Regions from separate parts of the Virgibacillus sp. GM2-2 genome, predicted to be linked through region 2. Evidence: riboswitches for the same ligand, from Rfam matches in the RefSeq annotation. Region 2 holds a riboswitch; each other region holds the start of a gene.
What was found. Region 2 has a riboswitch for S-adenosylmethionine ahead of dpaA (dipicolinic acid synthetase subunit A). Riboswitches for the same ligand answer to the same signal wherever they lie in the genome.
Positions count from the first base shown of each region.

Region 1: another riboswitch for S-adenosylmethionine. It lies ahead of ACY9Z2_RS06675 (methionine ABC transporter ATP-binding protein); the one in region 2 lies ahead of dpaA (dipicolinic acid synthetase subunit A).
Region 3: another riboswitch for S-adenosylmethionine. It lies ahead of ACY9Z2_RS18615 (5-methyltetrahydropteroyltriglutamate--homocysteine S-methyltransferase); the one in region 2 lies ahead of dpaA (dipicolinic acid synthetase subunit A).
Region 4: another riboswitch for S-adenosylmethionine. It lies ahead of ACY9Z2_RS02490 (hypothetical protein); the one in region 2 lies ahead of dpaA (dipicolinic acid synthetase subunit A).

Region 1 is NZ_JBUZWC010000004.1:50,490-55,695, reverse strand. It holds gene ACY9Z2_RS06705 (acyl-CoA dehydrogenase FadE) at 1-869, shown strand, start outside; gene ACY9Z2_RS06700 (hypothetical protein) at 961-1,137, opposite strand; gene ACY9Z2_RS06695 (arsenate reductase family protein) at 1,224-1,583, shown strand; gene gcvH (glycine cleavage system protein GcvH) at 1,613-1,996, shown strand; gene ACY9Z2_RS06685 (toprim domain-containing protein) at 2,117-2,473, shown strand; gene ACY9Z2_RS06680 (thioredoxin family protein) at 2,484-2,795, shown strand; SAM riboswitch class I at 2,872-2,984, shown strand; gene ACY9Z2_RS06675 (methionine ABC transporter ATP-binding protein) at 3,105-4,136, shown strand; gene ACY9Z2_RS06670 (methionine ABC transporter permease) at 4,126-4,794, shown strand; gene ACY9Z2_RS06665 (MetQ/NlpA family ABC transporter substrate-binding protein) at 4,807-5,206, shown strand, end outside.
Region 2 is NZ_JBUZWC010000003.1:48,293-53,498, reverse strand. It holds gene ACY9Z2_RS05290 (M16 family metallopeptidase) at 6-1,229, shown strand; gene ACY9Z2_RS05285 (YlmC/YmxH family sporulation protein) at 1,311-1,544, shown strand; SAM riboswitch class I at 2,180-2,280, shown strand; gene dpaA (dipicolinic acid synthetase subunit A) at 2,507-3,391, shown strand; gene dpaB (dipicolinate synthase subunit B) at 3,388-3,990, shown strand; gene dapG (aspartate kinase) at 4,030-5,206, shown strand, end outside.
Region 3 is NZ_JBUZWC010000027.1:5,856-11,061, reverse strand. It holds gene ACY9Z2_RS18625 (NAD(P)/FAD-dependent oxidoreductase) at 228-1,448, shown strand; gene ACY9Z2_RS18620 (YuiB family protein) at 1,545-1,856, shown strand; SAM riboswitch class I at 1,980-2,080, shown strand; gene ACY9Z2_RS18615 (5-methyltetrahydropteroyltriglutamate--homocysteine S-methyltransferase) at 2,200-3,303, shown strand; gene ACY9Z2_RS18610 (O-acetylhomoserine aminocarboxypropyltransferase/cysteine synthase family protein) at 3,337-4,647, shown strand; gene metX (homoserine O-acetyltransferase MetX) at 4,662-5,206, shown strand, end outside.
Region 4 is NZ_JBUZWC010000001.1:558,656-563,861, reverse strand. It holds gene ACY9Z2_RS02500 (phosphotransferase family protein) at 122-1,084, opposite strand; gene ACY9Z2_RS02495 (metallophosphoesterase) at 1,193-2,305, shown strand; SAM riboswitch class I at 2,312-2,413, shown strand; gene ACY9Z2_RS02490 (hypothetical protein) at 2,486-2,689, shown strand; gene pruA (L-glutamate gamma-semialdehyde dehydrogenase) at 2,925-4,472, shown strand; gene ACY9Z2_RS02480 (GDSL-type esterase/lipase family protein) at 4,519-5,206, opposite strand, start outside.

The DNA of each region.
Region 1 (5,206 bases), on a different contig from region 2:
AAAAACTTGCTACAATGGCTGCTAGAACATACGCAAACGAGAGTGCTGTTTATCGTACCGTTGGCTTATTCGAGCAACGCATGGGCGCATTGACCGATGAACAGTTAAAAGACGGCCGTGAAGTGGCACGTGCTATCGCAGAATACCAAATCGAATGTTCGATGAATAAATACTCAGCAACTGAATGTTTAGATTATGTTGCGGATGAAGCTGTGCAGTTGCACGGTGGGTATGGTTTCATGGAAGAATACGAAGTTGCACGTATGTACCGCGATTCACGTATTAACCGAATTTTTGAAGGAACAAACGAAATTAACCGTTTAATCGTACCTGGTACTTTGTTGAAAAAAGCGATGAAAGGTGAACTGCCATTATTGCAAAAAGCACAAAGTTTACAGGAAGAATTAATGATGATGATGCCAGAAGAACCTGGAACAGAGCCACTTGAGCAAGAGAAATATTTGCTAAGAAACGCGAAGAAAATGGTATTACTTGGTGCTGGATTAGCTGCACAAAAATACATGCAAAAACTAGAGAATGAACAGGAAATCCTTGTGAATCTAGCTGATATGACGAACGAAGTATACAACATGGAAGCAACAATTCTTCGTACAGAAAAAGCAATTAACAAATCTGGCGAAGAGAAAAATAAACAAAAACTTCTATACACGCAAGTATATGTTCAAGAAGCATTTAATCGTATTGAAGCTGATGCAAAAGAAACATTGATTGCAGTTGAAAAAGGTGACAACCTGCGCATGATGTTATCATCATTACGCAAACTAACTCGCCACACACCAACTGACGTGATTTCTAAGAAACGTGAAATCGCAGCGAAAATTATTGAAGAAGAGCGTTATGTAGTTTAAGTCTAGTGAAAGAGGAGCCGCAGTCATGTGATTGCGGCTCTGTTTATGATGTTTGTTCTAATGCCTAGAAAAATACATACGATCCAACTGATCACACTATACTTGGATTGTCTGACAATCCAATAAATGCCGAATTGCCGTACAGAAATGCCGGACCACCTCCAGTAAATGCCGAACCACTGCACAGAAATACCGGAACAACTCCAATAAATGCCGAACCACCGCACAGAAATGCCAGAACAGCCCCAATAATTGCCGAACCCACCATATCCATCACGATAATCTCCAGCATTTCCATCGACCGTCTGCCACTATATTTGCTATAATCAACGTAAGAATAAAGGAGGTAGACTTGTGGCATTAACGTTTTATTGGTATCCTAATTGTGGTACGTGTAAAAAGGCAAAAAAATGGCTAGATGATAACAATATCGATTATACTAGTATACATATTGTTGAGGAAACACCATCAAAAGAAACGCTGCTAGAAATGATGCAAAAAAGCGATCTTCCTGCCAAAAAATTTTTCAATACAAGTGGGAAAAGCTATCGCGAAAATAACATCAAAGAAAAAATTACTGATGCATCAAATGAAAAAATGGCAGAGTTGCTTGCGAATGATGGCATGCTGATTAAGCGGCCAATCACTACAGATGGTGAAAATGTAACCGTTGGATTTAAAGAAGATATCTTTAATCATACATGGAAAAAATAACAGTTTAATTATTCTTGGAGGGATTGTAGATGAGCTTACCAAAAGACTTATTGTATTCAGAGGAACACGAATGGGTAAAAAAAGAAGATGGCAAAGTACGAATCGGAATTACTGATTTCGCACAATCTGAACTAGGGGATATCGTATTTGTCGAGCTTCCAGAGGTTGGAGAAGAAATTGAAGCTGACGAACCGTTTGGTAGCGTTGAATCAGTTAAAACAGTTTCTGAATTATATGCTCCGATTAGCGGAAAAGTAGTTGAAATTAACGAAGAGCTTGAAGATAGTCCAGAATTTGTAAACGAATCACCATATGAAAAAGCTTGGATGGTAGTTGTTGAACCGTCTGATGAAGGTGAGTTTGATAACCTAATGTCAGCAGAAAAATACGAAGAAATGACTAATGAAGATTAATTAAATAGATGAATGGTTGGCTGGCTTACTCCTTTTTAAAAAAGGAGTGTAGTCAGCCTTATTCGCATCATAGGATATCGTAAGAGGTTTTTTGCTTGAATTCATGAGGAGTGATATGTCATGATTGCACCTGATTCAGACAAAGTAATTATTGTTGAGGGGTTAACAGATAAAAAGCAAATTGAAAAAATTATTACAGACCCCGTTACGATTATTTGTACGAATGGAACACTTGGTGTAGCCAAGTTCGATGAGCTGTTAGATACGTATGATTTAGATAACAAAGAAGTGTATATTTTGGCGGATGAGGACAGTGCTGGAGTAAAACTTCGTAAGCAATTGGCCAGAGAGCTTCCGCATGCAGAACATATTTATGTTAGTAGCGAATTTCGCGAAGTAGCAACTACTCCTGCTTCTGCGCTTGCGACTGCGTTAGTTAGTAAGCGTATAAATGTAAACCCGATATTTTTGACGTAAGGTGATTGCATTGCAACCAATAACAGAAGAAAAATTAAAGCAAGATCATTATTTTTTATATATTTATACGCCGTTTTGTGGTACCTGTCATTTGGCGAAATCGATGTTAAACCAGATTGAGTCTGTTCATAAAGAAGAGATTTTTCTCGAGATGAACGCCTCGTTATATCCTTCGTTCATGCAGGATGCACAGGTGGAAAGTGTGCCTTGTTTGCTAATAAAGGATGAAAATGAAATCAAAGAGAAAGTGTATGCATTTCAATCGATACCAAATATCTATACGTATTTGATGAAATATGAGCCAAAACTTTTTGCAACTTAAAAAATAGTTGTTGACACCTGCTTATTCAGGTGGTACGATTTGATTTATAGATTTTAACAACCAAATACTTTTTACTCTCTTATCAAGAGCGGTGGAGGGGCTGGCCCTATGAAACCGCGGCAACCTTCAAACAAATTATTGTTTGAAAGGTGCTAATTCCTGCGAAGCTTTGGCTTTGAAAGATGAGAGAACGTGAAGGCTAATTATTTACGTCTTTCTGTTCTCTTACAGAAAGGCGTTTTTTGCGTTGTTAAGAAGAAAATGAGCAGAATATCAATGCTCAGTAGCTGTTTTATTGGAGGTTTTGTCATGATTTCGATCGAAGGATTACGTAAACAATTTAGTACTGGCAAGTCAGCCATTCATGCGGTTGATGATTTGTCGTTGAAAATAAAGGAAGGTGAAATATTTGGTGTCATTGGTTACAGTGGTGCTGGAAAAAGTACGTTCGTTCGTCTACTTAACAGACTCGAGGAGCCGACAGGTGGTCGCGTTGTTATCGATGACCAAGAAGTAACTGCTTTGAACACGAAGCAATTACGTTTGGCTAGACAAGAAATAGGAATGATATTTCAGCATTTTAACCTCTTGTGGTCACGAACGGTTCAAGATAATATCGCCTTTCCACTGGAAATAGCGGGCATTCCAAAACGCGAGCGAGATGAAAGGGTTACAGAGTTAATACGATTAGTTGGGCTAGCAGGTCGCGAAAATGCCTACCCTTCACAATTGAGCGGGGGACAAAAGCAACGTGTAGGTATTGCTAGAGCGTTAGCAAATAACCCAAAGATATTGCTTTGTGACGAGGCAACGTCAGCGCTAGATCCAGAGACAACCAACTCCATTTTAGACTTATTAGTAGACATCAATAAAAAGCTTGGCTTAACGATTATTTTAATCACACACGAGATGCATGTGATTCGAAAAATTTGTAACCAAGTAGCGGTTATGGAAAATGGCAGGATTGTGGAACAAGGCGATGTATTGGATATATTTTTACGTCCAAAACAACAGGTTACAAAGAAATTTGTTGAACAGGTTATGGGTTCAAGCGATGAAAATGAAAGTGTTCAGGAAATCATTGAAAGCTACGAACAGGGTAAAATTGTTCGACTCCATTTTGTTGGTGAAACAACAAATCAAGCGCTTATCAGTCAGTTATCTAAGAAATATCAAATTGACATCAATATCTTGCAAGGAAAAATAACTCAAACACAGCGCGGGGCTTATGGAACGTTATTCGTTCAATTGATTGGTGATCAGAATGAATTGGAGCAAGCTGTAACGTATATCAAAGAGCAGACCTCAGTTGAAGTGGAGGTGCTTCGCGATGCTAGCTAATTTTTTTCCAAATTTGGATGTACAGGATTTCTGGATTGCCACGTATGAAACATTTTACATGACAATCTTGGCATTAATAGGAACGTTTATTTTGGGGACGGTTCTAGGGTTACTTTTATATTTAACTGCGAAAGATGGCATTTGGCAAAATAAATTCGTAAACCTAATTGTTGCTTCATTAGTTAATATATTTAGAGCGATTCCGTTTATTATTTTGATTTTATTATTATTCCCGTTTACCGAGTTTTTAATTGGAACCATCCGTGGACCAAATGCAGCATTGCCTGCACTGATTATCGGAGCCGCACCATTTTATGGACGGTTGGTTGAAATAGCATTGAGGGAGGTTGATAAAGGAGTCGTAGAGGCAGCCAAGGCAATGGGGGCAAAAACAAAAACAATTATTTTCCGCGTATTGCTACCAGAATCAATGCCAGCACTTATTTCAGGATTAACAGTAACGGCGATTGCCTTAATTGGTTATACAGCAATGGCTGGTGTAATCGGTGCAGGGGGACTCGGGAACTATGCATATTTTTATGGATTTCAGCGACATGATTTTGACGTTGTACTAGTTTGTACCATATTAATTGTCATTATTGTATTTATTTTTCAGTTCATTGGAGACTTTATTTCAAACAAATTAGATAAAAGATAAGGGGAGACAAACATGAAAAAGATAATAGCATTCGTATCATTTTTAGTCTTATTGACATTGGTTGCATGTGGAGGTAACGAAGAAAAGAGTAGTGGTAGCGATAAAGAAATAACTGTGGGTGCATCAAGTGTACCTCATGCGCAAATTCTAGAGAAAGCAAAACCAATCCTTGAAGAAAAAGGTATTACCTTAAACATCGAGGAATACCAAGATTATGTTTTACCGAATCAAGACTTAGCTAGCGGAGATTTAGATGCAAACTATTTCCAGCACATTCCATACTTGAAAAACCAAAAAGAAGAATTAGGCTACAATTTTACGCATATCGGCGGAATTCATATTGAACCAATTGGAATATATTCGAAAACAATTAAAAATGTGGAAGATATCCCAGAAGGTACTGAAGTTATCA
Region 2 (5,206 bases):
AACAATTGATTGAGAAACATACATGTAAAAATGGACTAAGAATTGTCCAAGAAAAAATACCTGCCGTAAGATCAGTAACGATAGGCATATGGGTACTAACAGGTTCACGAAATGAAACAGAAAAAAACAATGGAATTTCGCACTTTCTAGAGCATATGTTTTTTAAAGGTACTGAAACGCGATCTGCGAAGGATATAGCTGAAGCGTTTGATGCTATTGGTGGTCAAGTAAATGCATTTACATCTAAAGAATATACTTGTTTTTATGCGAAAGTATTGGATAACCATAAAGATTATGCATTAGAAATACTTGCAGATATGTTTTTTAATTCATCATTTGATGAAGATGAAATGGAACGTGAAAAGAAAGTTGTGTTAGAAGAAATCAAGATGTATGAGGACACACCAGATGATATTGTACATGATTTATTATCACGCGCATCTTATGGTGAACATTCATTGGGCTATCCAATATTAGGGACGGAAAATCACTTAAAGTCATTTAAACCAGATACACTTCGATCCTATATAACGCAAAGATATACGCCTGATAATGTTGTAATTTCTGTCGCAGGTAACGTTGATCAATCATTCATCGATAATGTAGAGTCTTGCTTTGGAAAATATGAAGCAGATCATGATAAAACTCCATTGATTAAACCTGAATTCCATGCTGGTAAATTAGAGCGGAATAAAGAAACTGAACAGGCGCATTTATGTATCGGATATAACGGATTACCAGTTGGTGATGATTACACCTTTAGCTTAGTAATCATGAACAATGTTCTTGGAGGTAGTATGAGCTCACGCCTATTTCAAGATGTTCGGGAACAAAAAGGGTTAGCATATTCAGTGTTTTCTTATCATTCCTCGTTTCTTGATAATGGACTGTTAACTATTTATGCAGGTACTGGCAAAGAGCAGTTACCACTACTTCAGGAGACCATTTCAAGCACTGTAAATGAACTAATAACGAATGGTCTTACTGACAAAGAATTGAAAAATAGTAAAGAACAACTTAAGGGAAATCTCATGCTTAGTCTTGAAAGTACAAACAGCCGTATGAGCAGAAATGGTAGAAATGAATTATTATTAAAACGGCATCGCACGCTTGACGACATGATAAAAGAAATTGATGCTGTTAATCATGATTCTATTCGTAAGATTATTGATACCATTTTTAATACAAAACCATCAACGGCACTAATTGCACCAAAACAAAATAATTAGTTAGTAAATAACCTATGCAATGACATAGGTTATTTTTTTTGTCATATATTTATAATACCGATACAAAATGAGGTGAGTGTAATGCGGTATAAAGAAATAAGTGGAAAAGAAATTGTAAATGTGAGTCATGGTTCTAGGCTCGGGGTTCTTGGTGCGACGGATTTAGAAATTGACGAGAGAACTGGTCAAATCAGGTCTTTTATCATTCCTAACTACAAATGGTTTGGTTTAAAAAAAGAAGGAGCAGAAACAAAAATTCATTGGAACTCCATAAAAAAAATTGGAGAAGATATGATTATGATTGAAACGGACTAGTTTTTGCCACGTCATATTTTATTTAGTTAGGAGGCTGAGACAAAACTAAAACTATTAATTTAAATAACGAACAATGAATTGTATTAGCTCCGGAAATATACTTAGACTCCTTGAAAAAGAAAATCACTTTTTCTGCGTGCGATGCTTTTTCAGGGTAGCTTTCCTTGTCCTGCGGGAAGACAGGCATTGGTGAGACCCCACAGTGCGTCTATTAAGGAAGGCCGACTAAAAACGTCCTTTGCGGACAACGTCGGCATACCCCTTGCCGGGGCAAGGAGGCTCACCAGCCGCCCGCGGAAAGCGAGTATATTTCCGGAGCGAGTTATTTGCACTAATTATCTTATGTTCGGATTTTCTTTGATAAAAATAGTTTTGTCCTGGCCTCTTTTTTAAAAGATAAAAATCTATAAAATCTGTCCAGCGCAAGCGGACTGGACACTCGAGACATAAACAGTCTACTTCCGTGTGGTAAAAACCACCACACTGCAGCGTTCTGCTTATGCTTGTCGTGTCTTTCAAGTCGCTTGCGCTTTTTTCTTACAGCTTACTCTGACAACGTGCTAATATTCAGAAATAACCTTGACTTTTTATCTTGTTAAATGTAGAGTATTGTTTAACATTTTAATATGAAATTTTTCTTATCCAGAGAGGTGGAGGGACTGGCCCTTTGATACCTCAGCAACAGGTTTATAAAACACTGTGCTAATTCCAGAAGCGTAAAGCTTGAAGATAAGAAAGGGAAATCAGCATAATAGCCAACCCTCTTCTTACTTGAGAAGAGGGTTTTTTTATAACGTTAGAAAGATCTTATATGAAAATACATCGGAATTCGCTATAAGGTGAGGTGAATACCGAGTTTTTCTAATTTTTTCTTAGCTATTACTCACTTACCGAAGCGAAACACATAAGCTATAAAGAAATGATTTGAAAAAGGCATTTGTATAACAAGGAGTGTATAACGAATGGGTTACTCAATAGCTGTAATAGGTGGAGATGCCAGATATATTGAACTAATTCGTCAACTTCAACAAGTTGAAAATACGACTATTTATTTAATAGGTTTTGATAATCTAGATCAAGGATTTACAGGATTAAAACAAAAAGAATTCTCTGAACTAGACCCAAGTGAATTGGATATGGTAGTTTTACCTGTTACAGGAACTGATGATAACGGAGTGATTGAACCTGTTTTTTCCGATCAATCGATTCAATTAACAAAAGAGTGGGTTCAACAATTAAAAAGTACTGCAATTATATTTACAGGCATAGCAAATGACTATTTAACTTCAATAACAGATGAAACAGATCGACGTCTTGTAAAGTTATTTGATCGTGATGATATTGCAGTATATAATTCAATTCCAACTGCTGAAGGAACAATTATGATGGTAATTGAACATACTGATTTTACGATTCATTCCGCTAACTTACTAGTAGTTGGCTATGGTCGTGTCGGAAAAACGGTAGCGAATAAGTTTGCTGCTCTAGGTGCCAATGTAGCAGTATGCGCTAGAAAGTCAGAAGATTTGGCACGCATTACGGAAATGGGTTTTAAAGCCATTCCTTTTGATCAACTGTCACAAAATACAGCGGACTGCGATATTTTAATTAATACGATACCATCTCAAGTTATTACGAAAGAATCAATTCAATACTTACCATCACATGGATTGATTATTGATTTAGCATCTAAACCAGGTGGAACAGATTTTGACTATGCAGAAAAACGTGGGATTCAAGCAATACTTGCGAAAAGTTTACCTAGTATTGTTGCCCCTAAAACTGCGGGTAGAATTTTGGCTGATGTCATTAAACAGTTTATAACGAGTAAGGAGGAAACAGTATGAGTTTAGTAGGAAAACGAATTGGTTTTGGTATCACAGGATCACATTGCACGTATGATCAGGTTTTTCCACAGTTAGAGAAATTAATGAAGATTGGTGCAGAGGTCGTGCCGATTGTAACGTATACCGTGAGATCTACAGATACGAAATTTGGTGATGCAGCTGATCATATCGAAAAGATTGAATCGATTACTGGAAAAAAAGTAATTACTACAATGCCAGAGGCAGAACCTTTAGGACCAAAAGAACCGTTGGATTGTATGGTTATCGCACCATTAACGGGTAATTCGATGAGTAAACTAGCTAATGCTCTAACAGACTCCCCTGTACTGATGGCCGCTAAAGCAACTATGCGAAATAAAAAGCCAGTAGTATTGGGTATTTCGACGAATGATGCACTAGGACTTAACGGCGTTAACTTAATGCGTTTAATGGCAAGTAAATATATTTATTTTATACCGTATGGCCAAGACGATCCGTATAAGAAACCAAATTCGTTAGTTGCACATATGGATACATTAGTGGATACAGTTGAGTCAGCTTTATTATTCGAACAAATCCAACCAGTTATAGTTCCTTATCAAGAAAATAGCGGAGTATAGACTCCAAATAGAAATTAGTTGTATGACAGAGGTGGAAAAATGAAACTATTAGTTCAAAAATTTGGAGGCACTTCATTACAATCACCAGCAAGTATTTCAAAAGTCATCGAACATATAAAAGAAGCAAAAAATAATAATTTTAAGCTAGTTGTAGTTGTTTCAGCATTAGGTAGAATGCCAGACCCATATGCTACTGATACGTTATTAAGTCTCATCGATCGAAATGTACCTTATCATGAAAGTCGTGAAACTGATCTTCTTTTGTCATGCGGTGAAACAATTGCAAGTGTTGTAATAGCAAACGAACTTCGAAAAAATAAATTAAAATCGATTGCATTAACAGGTGCCCAAGCAGGAATTCTAACTACCTCAGATTTTACGCAAGCAAAAATTAAAGGAATTGATACATCTCGATTACTAGAAGAGCTGGAAAAATATGATGTAGTAGTTGTTGCAGGTTTTCAAGGCCAGACATCAATTGGAGAAATAACAACAATTGGAAGAGGTGGCAGCGATACAACCGCTGCTGCTCTCGGTGTTGCGCTTAACGCCGAAAGAGTAGAAATATTTACCGATGTAAATGGTATCATGACTGCTGACCCGAGAATTGTTAAAGCTGCTCGGCAACTTAAATCGGTGACATATACAGAAATTTGTAATTTAGCATATCAGGGTGCAAAAGTTATTCATCCCCGTGCAATTGAACTTGTAATGCAAGCAAATATACCACTCCATGTGCGATCCACTTATTCCAGAGAATCAGGCACATTTGTATCCAACAATTCTATACACGAACTTCCAGATCAACTGATTACAGGTATTGCACATATGACCTCTATGACTCAAATTAAAATAAAAGAAAGGGAAGAAATGCATCGTCTTCATTCAGAAGTATTTAAAGTTCTAGCGGATGGGGGAATTTCGGTAGATTTCATCAATATATCTCCAACAGGATTATTATTTACAATACCTGCTATTCACACGGATTTAGCTGTAAGTTGTATTGAAAATTTAGGATTTGAACCACAAGTAATAGAAGACTGCGCAAAAGTTTCTGTAGTTGGAGCCGGGATGACAGGAGTACCTGGCATTGCTTCTAAGATCGTGCACGCACTTACAGAAGAGGAAATTCAGATATTACAATCAGCTGATAGTCATACTACGATATGGGTGTTAATTCATGAAAATGATGTCTTGAAAGCAGTAAATGCTTTGC
Region 3 (5,206 bases), on a different contig from region 2:
TAACAAAAGCGATAAAATTACGAAAACATTAAATTTTATAACATAAAATTAAGGGTTGAAAGTATAGAGAAAAGGGGCTAAGATTGTTTTTAGACATTTACATTACGATTATGTGACAAAATAATACATAATTCGACTCTTTTTTTATGCAATCATTCGTGAAATATGTCACAAACATCGTAATACATGATAATGTACGAAATTAAAAGATGGAAGTGATGAGAGAGATGAGTAAGCCTAATATTGTTATTTTAGGTGCCGGGTACGGTGGGATTATGACTGCAGTTAATCTGCAAAAATCTTTGGGGGTAAACGAAGCAACTATTACATTAGTTAACAAGCACGACTATCATTACCAAACCACTTGGTTACATGAAAACGCTGCTGGAACATTGCATCAGGATCGTACACGTATTGCAATAAAAGAAGTTATCAACATGAGCAAAGTAAATTTCGTCAAAGATACAGTAATTTCTATTAAGCCAGAAGAGAAAAAAGTAAAGCTTAAGGGTGGAGAGCTGAGTTATGACTATTTAGTAGTTGCATTAGGCTTTGAAGCTGCTACTTTTGGTATCCCTGGTCTTGATGAGCATGCGTTCAAAATTGGTAGTATTAATAGTGCTCGTTTGATTCGAGAGCATATTGAATATAATTTTGCTATGTACAATAATGAAAAGGAACCGAACGACGCCCGACTAAATATCGTTGTTGGCGGTGGTGGTTTCACAGGCATTGAATTCGTTGGTGAATTAGCAAACCGTGTTCCTGAGCTGTGTAAGGAATATGATATTGATAAGAACAAAGTTCGCATTATTAATGTTGAGGGTGCGCCAACCGTTCTTCCAGGATTTGATCCTGATCTAGTTGAATATGCAATGAATTCATTAGAAGCACGTGGTGTTGAATTTATAACTGGAGCGATGCTGAAGGAATGTAAACCAGACAGCATTGTATTTGAAAAAAATGATAAGCTTGAAGAAATTCCAACCATGACTACAGTTTGGGCTGCCGGAGTTCGTGCTAACTCTATTGTTGAAAATTCAGGATTCGAAACGAACCGCGGTAAAATTGAAGTTCGTAGTGATATGCGTGCTCCAGATTATGATGATGTATTTGTTGTCGGTGATTGTGCACTGATTATGAATGAAGAAAGTGGTCGTCCGTTTCCACCAACTGCCCAAATTGCTATCCAAATGGCTGAAGCTGTTGCACATAATGTGAAAGCAATTGCACTAGGAAAAGGTGAAGTGGAAAGCTTTGAACCAAAGATTCTTGGTACTGTAGCATCATTAGGGCATGACGATGCGATTGGTGTTGTGTTAAATGGTCGCAAGATGTTTGGTTGGAAAGCAACTGTAATGAAAAAAGTAATCGATAATCGCTACCTACTAAAGCTGGGTGGACCAGGACTTTTATTTAAAAAAGGTAAGTTTAATATTTTTAATTAATTTTTCCGAGCAAAGGCAAAGTTGCTGCCTTTGCTTTTTCTACGTTTTCCGATAAAATATAACATGTGATTATGACTGTACGAGGGAGGATACACAGTGATTCAACTTATCATGTCCATCTTACTCTTTTTAGTAATATTTTTTGGACTTGCATTTATACTAAACATGCTTTTACGTAGAACCTGGTTAATGGCATTTATTTATCCGTTTGTCGTATTAATAATTGTTGATGATATTTCTACTGGATCTTATTTTACTGATCTTTCGGGATCACTCTCGATAGCATTTACTAAATTAATGGAAGTTACCCCAGTAGATATTATTATTTTAAGTTCAGGATTTATTGGAACGATTATTTCAGGTTTCGTTATAAAATTTTTGAGAAAAAGCGGATATCAAATGTTTTAGTCTATAGAGCGTTAACCATTTTGGGAAACGCTCTTTTTTCATATTCTAAAAAATTTCAGAATTCTTCTTGACTTTTTATCATATCGTATGTAATATAGCTTTTAACATTTAAATATGAAATTTTTCTTATCCAGAGAGGTGGAGGGACTGGCCCTTTGATACCTCAGCAACAGGTTTTTAAAACACTGTGCTAATTCCAGAAGCGTAACGCTTGAAGATAAGAAGAGAACTAGTCTGGTGACCAACCCTCTTCTTATATAAGAAGGGGGTTTTTTCGTGTGAATAATACATAGCTTGTTCGAAATCAAACGGCGTAAAAATTTGAATGAAAGAGGGAATTGAAATGACGGTTACTTTAACAAAAGCACCTTTTCGTGCAGATCATGTGGGAAGTTTATTACGACCAGAAAGCATACATGAAGCAAGAAAACAATTTAAAGAAGGCGTAATCAATGCTGTACAGTTACGTGAAGTTGAAACGAAAGAAATTAAGCGAATTGTTGACAAGCAAATTGAAGTAGGACTTGAGGCTGTTACAGATGGTGAATTCAGACGTTCTTGGTGGCACTTGGACTTTTTGGAGCACTTAAATGGTATCGAAGGATTTGTCCCTGACCAAGGCTATGTTTTTCAAGGTGAAGAGACGGAAAGGTATAATATCCGGAATGTTGGTAAGCTATCATTTAATGCGAACCATCCGTTTATCAACGACTTTATCGAGTTCAATGAGATCGTTGACGGGCGTGCTGTAGCCAAACAAACGATACCAAGTCCAAACCAGTTGTTTCACTTAGGTATTCGTGACTCGAAACTTTACCCGACATTAGAAACATATGCAGATGATATTGTTCTTGCTTATCGGGAGGCAGTTAAAGCATTCTACGAAGCAGGCGTACGTTATTTACAATTTGATGATGTATATATTGCCGGACTAAATGCGGACAGTCTTGCCCCTTATGAACCAGGTTACTCAAGACAGGAATTAATAGATTTAGCACTCCATGTAATCAATAGCGTATTGGAAGATAAACCTGATGATTTAGCTGTTACAACGCATTTGTGCCGTGGAAACTATAAATCGACATGGGCATTTAAAGGGAGTTATGCACATATTGCACCAACACTACTAGCAAAGGAAAAAGTGGACGGATTTTTCTTAGAGTATGATGATGATCGTTCCGGTGATTTTAAGCCGTTAAAACATGTACCAAATGATGGAGCAAGGGTCGTTGTAGGGACGATTACATCAAAAAGTGGTGAACTAGAAGATAAAGAGAAAGTAATAGAACGAATAAAAGAAGCATCTAAGTATATTCCTTTAAGTCAACTATGTTTAAGCCCGCAATGCGGATTTGCTTCCACACATCACGGAAATATTTTAACGGAAGAACAACAATGGGATAAATTAAAGTTCATCGTTGATATAGCAAAAGAAGTTTGGAAGTAAGACAATTTTATAAATAATGGGGAGGAATAATAAATGAGCGAACAAAAAGCTAACTACCAATTGGAAACAATTTTGTTACACGGGGGACAGGAGCCTGATCCGACAACAGGCTCCAGAGCGGTACCAATTTATCAAACGAGTTCCTATGTATTTGATAATACTGATCATGCACAGCAATTATTTGCGCTTCAAGAGCAGGGTAATATTTATACACGCATTGGCAATCCAACTGTTGATGTTCTTGAAAAGCGAATTGCATTGTTGGAAGACGGTGTAGCAGCTGTAGCAACATCTTCCGGAATGGCAGCGATTGCTTTAGCAATTTTGAATATTGCTGGAGCAGGGGACGAGATTGTTGCATCAGCCAATTTGTATGGTGGCACGTATAATTTGTTTTCCACAACGCTTCCGAGATACGGCATTCATGTAAAATTTGTTGATCAATCTGATCCAGAAAATTTTAGAACAGCCATTACTCCAAAAACAAGGGCGGTATTTGCTGAGACTATCGGAAATCCGAGCTTAAATATTCTTGATATAGAAGCGGTTGCAGGTATTGCGCATGAAGCGGGTGTACCATTAATCATTGATAATACGTTCGCAACACCGTATGTATGTAAACCAATAAACTATGGAGCAGACATCGTTGTTCATTCAGCAACAAAGTGGATTGGCGGTCACGGGAATTCCATAGGAGGCTTGGTTGTAGATAGTGGAAAATTTGATTACAATTCGGAAAAATTCCCTGGATTCACAGAACCAGACCAAAGCTACCATGGTTTGCGCTATGCCACTGATCTTGAAGGTGTAGCATTCATAACAAAACTCCGGGTCCAATTGTTACGTGATCTAGGGGCATGTCTTAGTCCATTTAATGCATTTTTATTACTACAAGGGCTTGAAACACTCCATTTAAGGATTAAGGAACATAATCGGAACGCGGAACAGATTGCTCGTTATCTAGTGAATCATCCAGGAGTGGACTGGGTTACGCACCCGAGTTTAGAAAATCATCCTTCCCACGAAACGGCGAAAAAATATTTTAATGAAGGATTCGGATCGATTGTGAATTTTGGTATCAAAGGAGGAAAGGAAGCTGGACGTACCCTTATTGATAACATCTCACTGTGGTCCCACCTTGCAAATGTTGGGGATGCAAAATCGCTTATTATTCATCCTGCAACAACTACCCATCAGCAGTTAGGTGATGATGAATTGAAAACAACCGGTGTTACACCAGATCTTGTTAGGCTTTCAGTTGGTATCGAATCTATCCGCGATTTGATTGAAACACTTGATCAGGCAATATCTATTGCGACAAGTCTTGAAAAACAGAAATTGTAATACGGAGGATCTCGATGAAACATACGAACATCAATACAGCGGCTGAACATGGCACTATTCAAATGGCTTCACTAACACTTGAATCCGGACAAAAGTTGAAAGACATCTCAATTGCCTTTGAACGTGCGGGTTCAAAGGAAGCTCCTGTTTTGCTCATTTGTCATGCATTGACTGGAAATCACATTACAGTTGGAAGTGAAAAACAGCCTGGATGGTGGTCTGGGCTTGTCGGTGAAAACAAGTGGATTGATACCTCGCATTGGCAGGTTATTACGATGAACGTGCTTGGCGGTTGTAGCGGCTCAACCGGACCAGTTAGTATAAATCCGGCGAATCAGTGTCCGTATCGTGCTGACTTTCCATTAATTACAGTACGTGACATTGTTAAAGCACAGTATCAAGCGCTACAGTTGATGAACATTAAACGTGTTAGGGCAGTCATAGGTGCTTCACTTGGAGGTATGCAGGTTTTGGAGTGGGGGTTACTGTATCCTGATTTTGTCGAGAAACTTATTCCGATAGCTGTGACTCCTTATTTAAGTGACTATGCGATATCATA
Region 4 (5,206 bases), on a different contig from region 2:
GCCACCCCTCTTGATGGGGTTGGACTATTGTAACCGTATCATGTGATTAGCATGGTACGGTTTTTACTATATTATGAACTTCTGTATTTATTATACCATGAATTGGAGTTTTGTACACATTTCAATAATCATCCCAGTTATCGATCGTTTGCATGACTAATCGTTTAACGTCGCTAACCTTGTTGACTCCTCCATGTTTATTATTTAGCAGATCACATAAAGCAATTAAATCAACTAACTTTGCGAGCTTCTTCCAATCTTTCTGCAACATGACGCCACCAGATTGTAAGCCGTCAATAAAAGCTTTCTCGAAATCAGTAATAGAGGAGAAGTTTTCATAACGCAACATATTTCCAATGTCTACATGAACTGGACCAGCAAAAGCAAATTCCCAGTCGATAATACCAGTAACTTCTTTTTCCGCAACCACTATATTCAAGCCGTTGTAATCACTATGTACAAGTGCAGGTGTCGGATCAATATCTTTTAAAAGGTGACTGTTCATTCGTGTGAAATTCCACAGTTTTTCAGTTAGCTCTTCCCCTAGCCAGTGACCCGTATGGCCGTCTATTAAAAATTCTTCCATAAACGAAAGAAACGTGTCAGGCGTTACCTTCATCGGTACGGTCACTTCTAAATTTTCATTGAAAAGTCCTGCTTGAGTAAATGTATTTTTTCTCATTTGAGCAAGCCAATAGCCTGTAGAATAGGCTGCTTTTTTCAAAAAAAGAGTATCGTTACTATACATCGTATCCTTCAGGTGTATCCCCTCTTTCCATTCCATGATGGAAAAGGATGCATTTCCTTGATAGTGACTATAATAGATTTCTGGAACAGGCAGTGACTCGTGCAACTTGGTGTGTAGTGCGCTCTCGAACCTACACTTCTTTTCATCACTAATTCGCAATACCAATGGTTTTTCACTAGAATTAATTTTTACTTTGTAATTTGTATTACTAAATCCCCCACTTAATAATTGAACAGATTCTAATTGCATGCCTGGCGAAAAATGGTGGATCATTTCTTCAAGTTCATGATTCGGAAGTGAATAAAGCGGTTTTACTCGTTCCCAGTTTTCCTTCATATTTCTCCTCCTCATTGGACTCAACCCTAAGTCTATCACTATTTCACTTTGCGGAATAGTGCGAAAGTATAGTAACCTATTGATAGATAATTAAAAGGGGAAATGACAGTGAAAAAAATCAATCAACTATCCATACCAACTAACGCAAGGGTAATCGTGATTTCGGATATTCACGGGGAGTTGGAGCTATTCAAAAGGCTATTAACAAAAGTAAATTTCAGCGAAGAAGATTACCTAATTATTAACGGTGATCTTTGTGAAAAGGGTCGTGACAGTATTGGGGTTGTAAATTATGTAATGGCACTGCAAGCTTCCAATGCTAACGTACATGTGACAGAGGGAAACTGTGATTCGATTGTTGAAAATCTACTAGTAGAGGATCCAAGGCTCATCCATTATGTTTTGAAACGTAGATCAATTATAGGCGAGTGGGCAGAAAAGATTGGTTTTGAAATCAATGAAGATACAGATGTTAAAGAACTAAAGGTAATTTTGCTGGAGCATTTCGGAAAAGAAATCACTTGGCTTATGGAACTTCCAACTGCAATTGAAACGCCAAACTATATCTTTGTTCACGCAGGAATTGAGGATGTGGAAGATTGGAAGGACACAGAGCGTGATTTAGCTATAGCGATGCCGACGTTTTTAGAAAAAACCCACCGCGCAGACAAATACGTAATTGTGGGCCACTGGCCAGTGGCAAATTATGCAACAGACGCACCAGCAAATAATCCAATTATCGATACCGATAAAAAAATCATTGCAATCGATGGCGGGAATGTGATTAAACCAACAGGACAATTAAACGCGTTTATTATCAAAACTGCTACAAACGGAGATGCATTTTCGAATACATATATGGACCATTTCCAAACACGTGAAGTGCAGGAAGATTTTCGTACCGAATCGGAAATGACGGGTGCCATTACGTATCCGCACTATGAAATTGTTCCTATTGAAACGGGCGATAGTTTTTCGCTTTGTAAGCAATTAGGGACAAATAAGCATTTTTACGTAAAAAACGAATATGTTAAACAACAGGAAGATGGAAACTATACCGTCAAAACAGACGTATCGTGTACGCAACTCCATGTCAAAAAAGGTGATATCGTTTCGATCGTGGATGATAGCTGTGAGGATTACACGTTGATAAAAAAAGATGGAAAAGAAGGTTGGGTTCGAAAAGACATTTTAGCGAATTTGTTGTATACTACAAATTAAGTGAATAGGTTATCAAGAGTGACTGAGAGATCTGGCTCAACGACGTCACAGCAACCTGCTTAAGCAAGGTGCTAACACCAGCAAAGTGTATGCTTTGGATGATAAGTCGGTAGGAGACCCCTTTATGCAATCCAAGCATAAAGGGGTTTTTATATATTTTTTTAAAAGGAGATGATTTTGGTGAAGCGAATTTTTGTGGAAAATGGAAAGGTAAGAGAATTAAGTGAGGAAGAGTTTGAAAAATTGCCTCCATCAACATCGGTGTCTGATATCGTAAAGGAAATGACTCCAGAAGAGATTGAAGCGTTTCATTGGGAACGATATGAAAGGTTTATTAAACCATTGATGGAACATAACCAGCGTGAGTTGAAGCGATTAAAATAATTCGCGCATTGTTATGGTCAAAACGCGCAGCAAACAAAATAAATCGATCAATAATCCATAGAAAACGCGCGACAGCACAATTGCTGCGCGTTTTCAATCTGTTCATGCGCGGTTATAACGCAGGTTCGATCGTTCTACTTTACATTATGCTCGATTTGCTAACTCTTCTATGTTTAATACATCCCAGAACGTGAAACACCTATTATAGAGTAACCATTTCAAGGAGGTAATCGAGTTGGTAGTACCGTTTAAACATGAACCGTTTACTGATTTTACAAATGAAGAAAATCGAAAAGCATATAAGATTGCATTGCGTGAGGTGGAGAACCGTTTAGGTAAGGATTATCCACTTGTAATTGGAGGAGAACGTGTTTTTACCGAAGACAAAATGACATCGGTAAATCCGTCAAATAAAGAACAAGTAATCGGATATGCTTCAAAGGCAACAAAGAAGCATGTAGATCAAGCGATGGAAAAAGCCCAGGAAGCTTTCAAGAAATGGCGAGGATTTACTCCAGAGGAACGAGCTGAGGTATTGTTCAAGGCAGCAGGAATTGTCCGACGCCGAAAACATGAGTTTTCAGCGACGATGTCTTTTGAAGCCGGGAAGCCATGGGGGCAAGCTGATGCCGATACCGCGGAAGGAATTGACTTTCTTGAGTATTATGGCAGACAAATAATTGAACTTGGTAAAGGTAAGGAAATTAACGATCGAGAAAATGAAAACAATACTTATTTCTATCAACCGATGGGGCCAGGTGTCGTAATCCCACCATGGAACTTTGCGTTTGCGATAGTTTGCGGGACAACTGTAGGGCCGGTTGTAGCAGGTAACCCTGTTCTGTTGAAGCCAGCTGAGGATACGCCAGTTATTGCATATATGCTAGTGGAAGCTTTAGAAGAAGCGGGCTTACCAAAAGGCGTAGTAAACTTTCTTACTGGCGATCCAAAAGAAATCGGTGATTATTTGGTTGACCACCCTGAAACCCATTTCATCAACTTTACAGGTTCACGTGGAACAGGAACACGTATTTATAAGCGTGCTGCTGAAGTCCAAGAAGGGCAAAACTTCTTAAAGCGAGCTGTTATAGAGATGGGTGGTAAGGATACGATTATCGTTGACGATAATGCTGATTTGGACTTGGCGGCTGAATCAATTGTCAACTCCGCATTTGGATTCCAGGGCCAGAAATGTTCGGCTTGTTCGCGAGCGGTGATTCACAAAGATGTTTATGACGAAGTGCTTGAAAAGTCAATCCAGCTTGCTAAGGACGTAACAGTTGGGAATCCAACGGAAGAAGATCCGTATATGAGTGCGGTTATTAACCAGAAGCAATTTGATAGAATTAAAGGATATATCGATACAGGAAAAGATGAGGGAAAGCTCGTATTTGGTGGTGAAACCGACGATTCGAAAGGGTACTTCGTCTACCCAACGATTTTCGCTGATGTTGATCCAAAAGCAACTATTATGCAGGAAGAAATTTTTGGACCAGTCGTTGGTTTTACTAAAGCAAAAGATTTTGATGAAATGTTAGATATCGCAAATAATACAGACTACGGATTGACTGGTGCAGTGATTTCGAATAACCGTGAGCATTTAAATAGAGCGCGGTATGAATTCCAAGTTGGAAATCTATATTTCAATCGTGGCTGCACAGCGGCTATTGTAGGATACCATCCGTTTGGCGGATTCAAAATGTCCGGCACCGACGCAAAAGCTGGTGGACCAGATTATTTATTAAACTTCCTTGAAGCGAAAACTGTATCGGAAATGATGTAAAAGAAATGGCAGCCTAGCTTAGCTGGGCTGCTTGATTTATGGGCAGTTACTCTAGCCCCAATACTTCCAAACCAATCTCAGCAAGCTTCATTTGCCCTTTGATAGTTGGATGGATGTCACCTTGAATTACATAAGCTGCTTGGTTTTGACCAAATGCGGTATAGGCATCAGCCAGTAATACATCATCGTAAGTTGCATTGTAATAAGCGGTTAGTCCAGCAAAATGATGATTTATACTAGGTAGAATCTGTATTCCAACCGTATGCAATGGATCCTCCACCTGGAATGGATTATAAACGTTGTACATAACAATCGGTGCATCTGTAAGTGTCCGCGTTTCCGCAATGATTTTGCCGATATTACCGAACAAATTACTGCTTTGAATTTGTTGCTGTAGTGACTGCATAAATAATTCCGGATTGCCGTTACTCGAATCCTGAGCAGCCCTTAACGCCTGTAGTAAGTCATTATTTCCGATCGTTAACGCAATATAATCTGCATGTCTAACAGCTTGCCGATATTTTTGATCAGATTTTAAAGCAATCAACATTTGCTCGGTTTGCCAGCCAGGAACGCCAAGATTCCGAACACGAAGTTCAGCATTTTCTCCAATCAAAAATGGATAGGCATACTTGGAAGGATGATGGTTGTTTTGCCCTAGGTTATACCCGAAAGGAATCGAGTCGCCTAAAGCTACAAGTGATTCTTTAGCCTGGTCACTTTTTGCAAAAGCA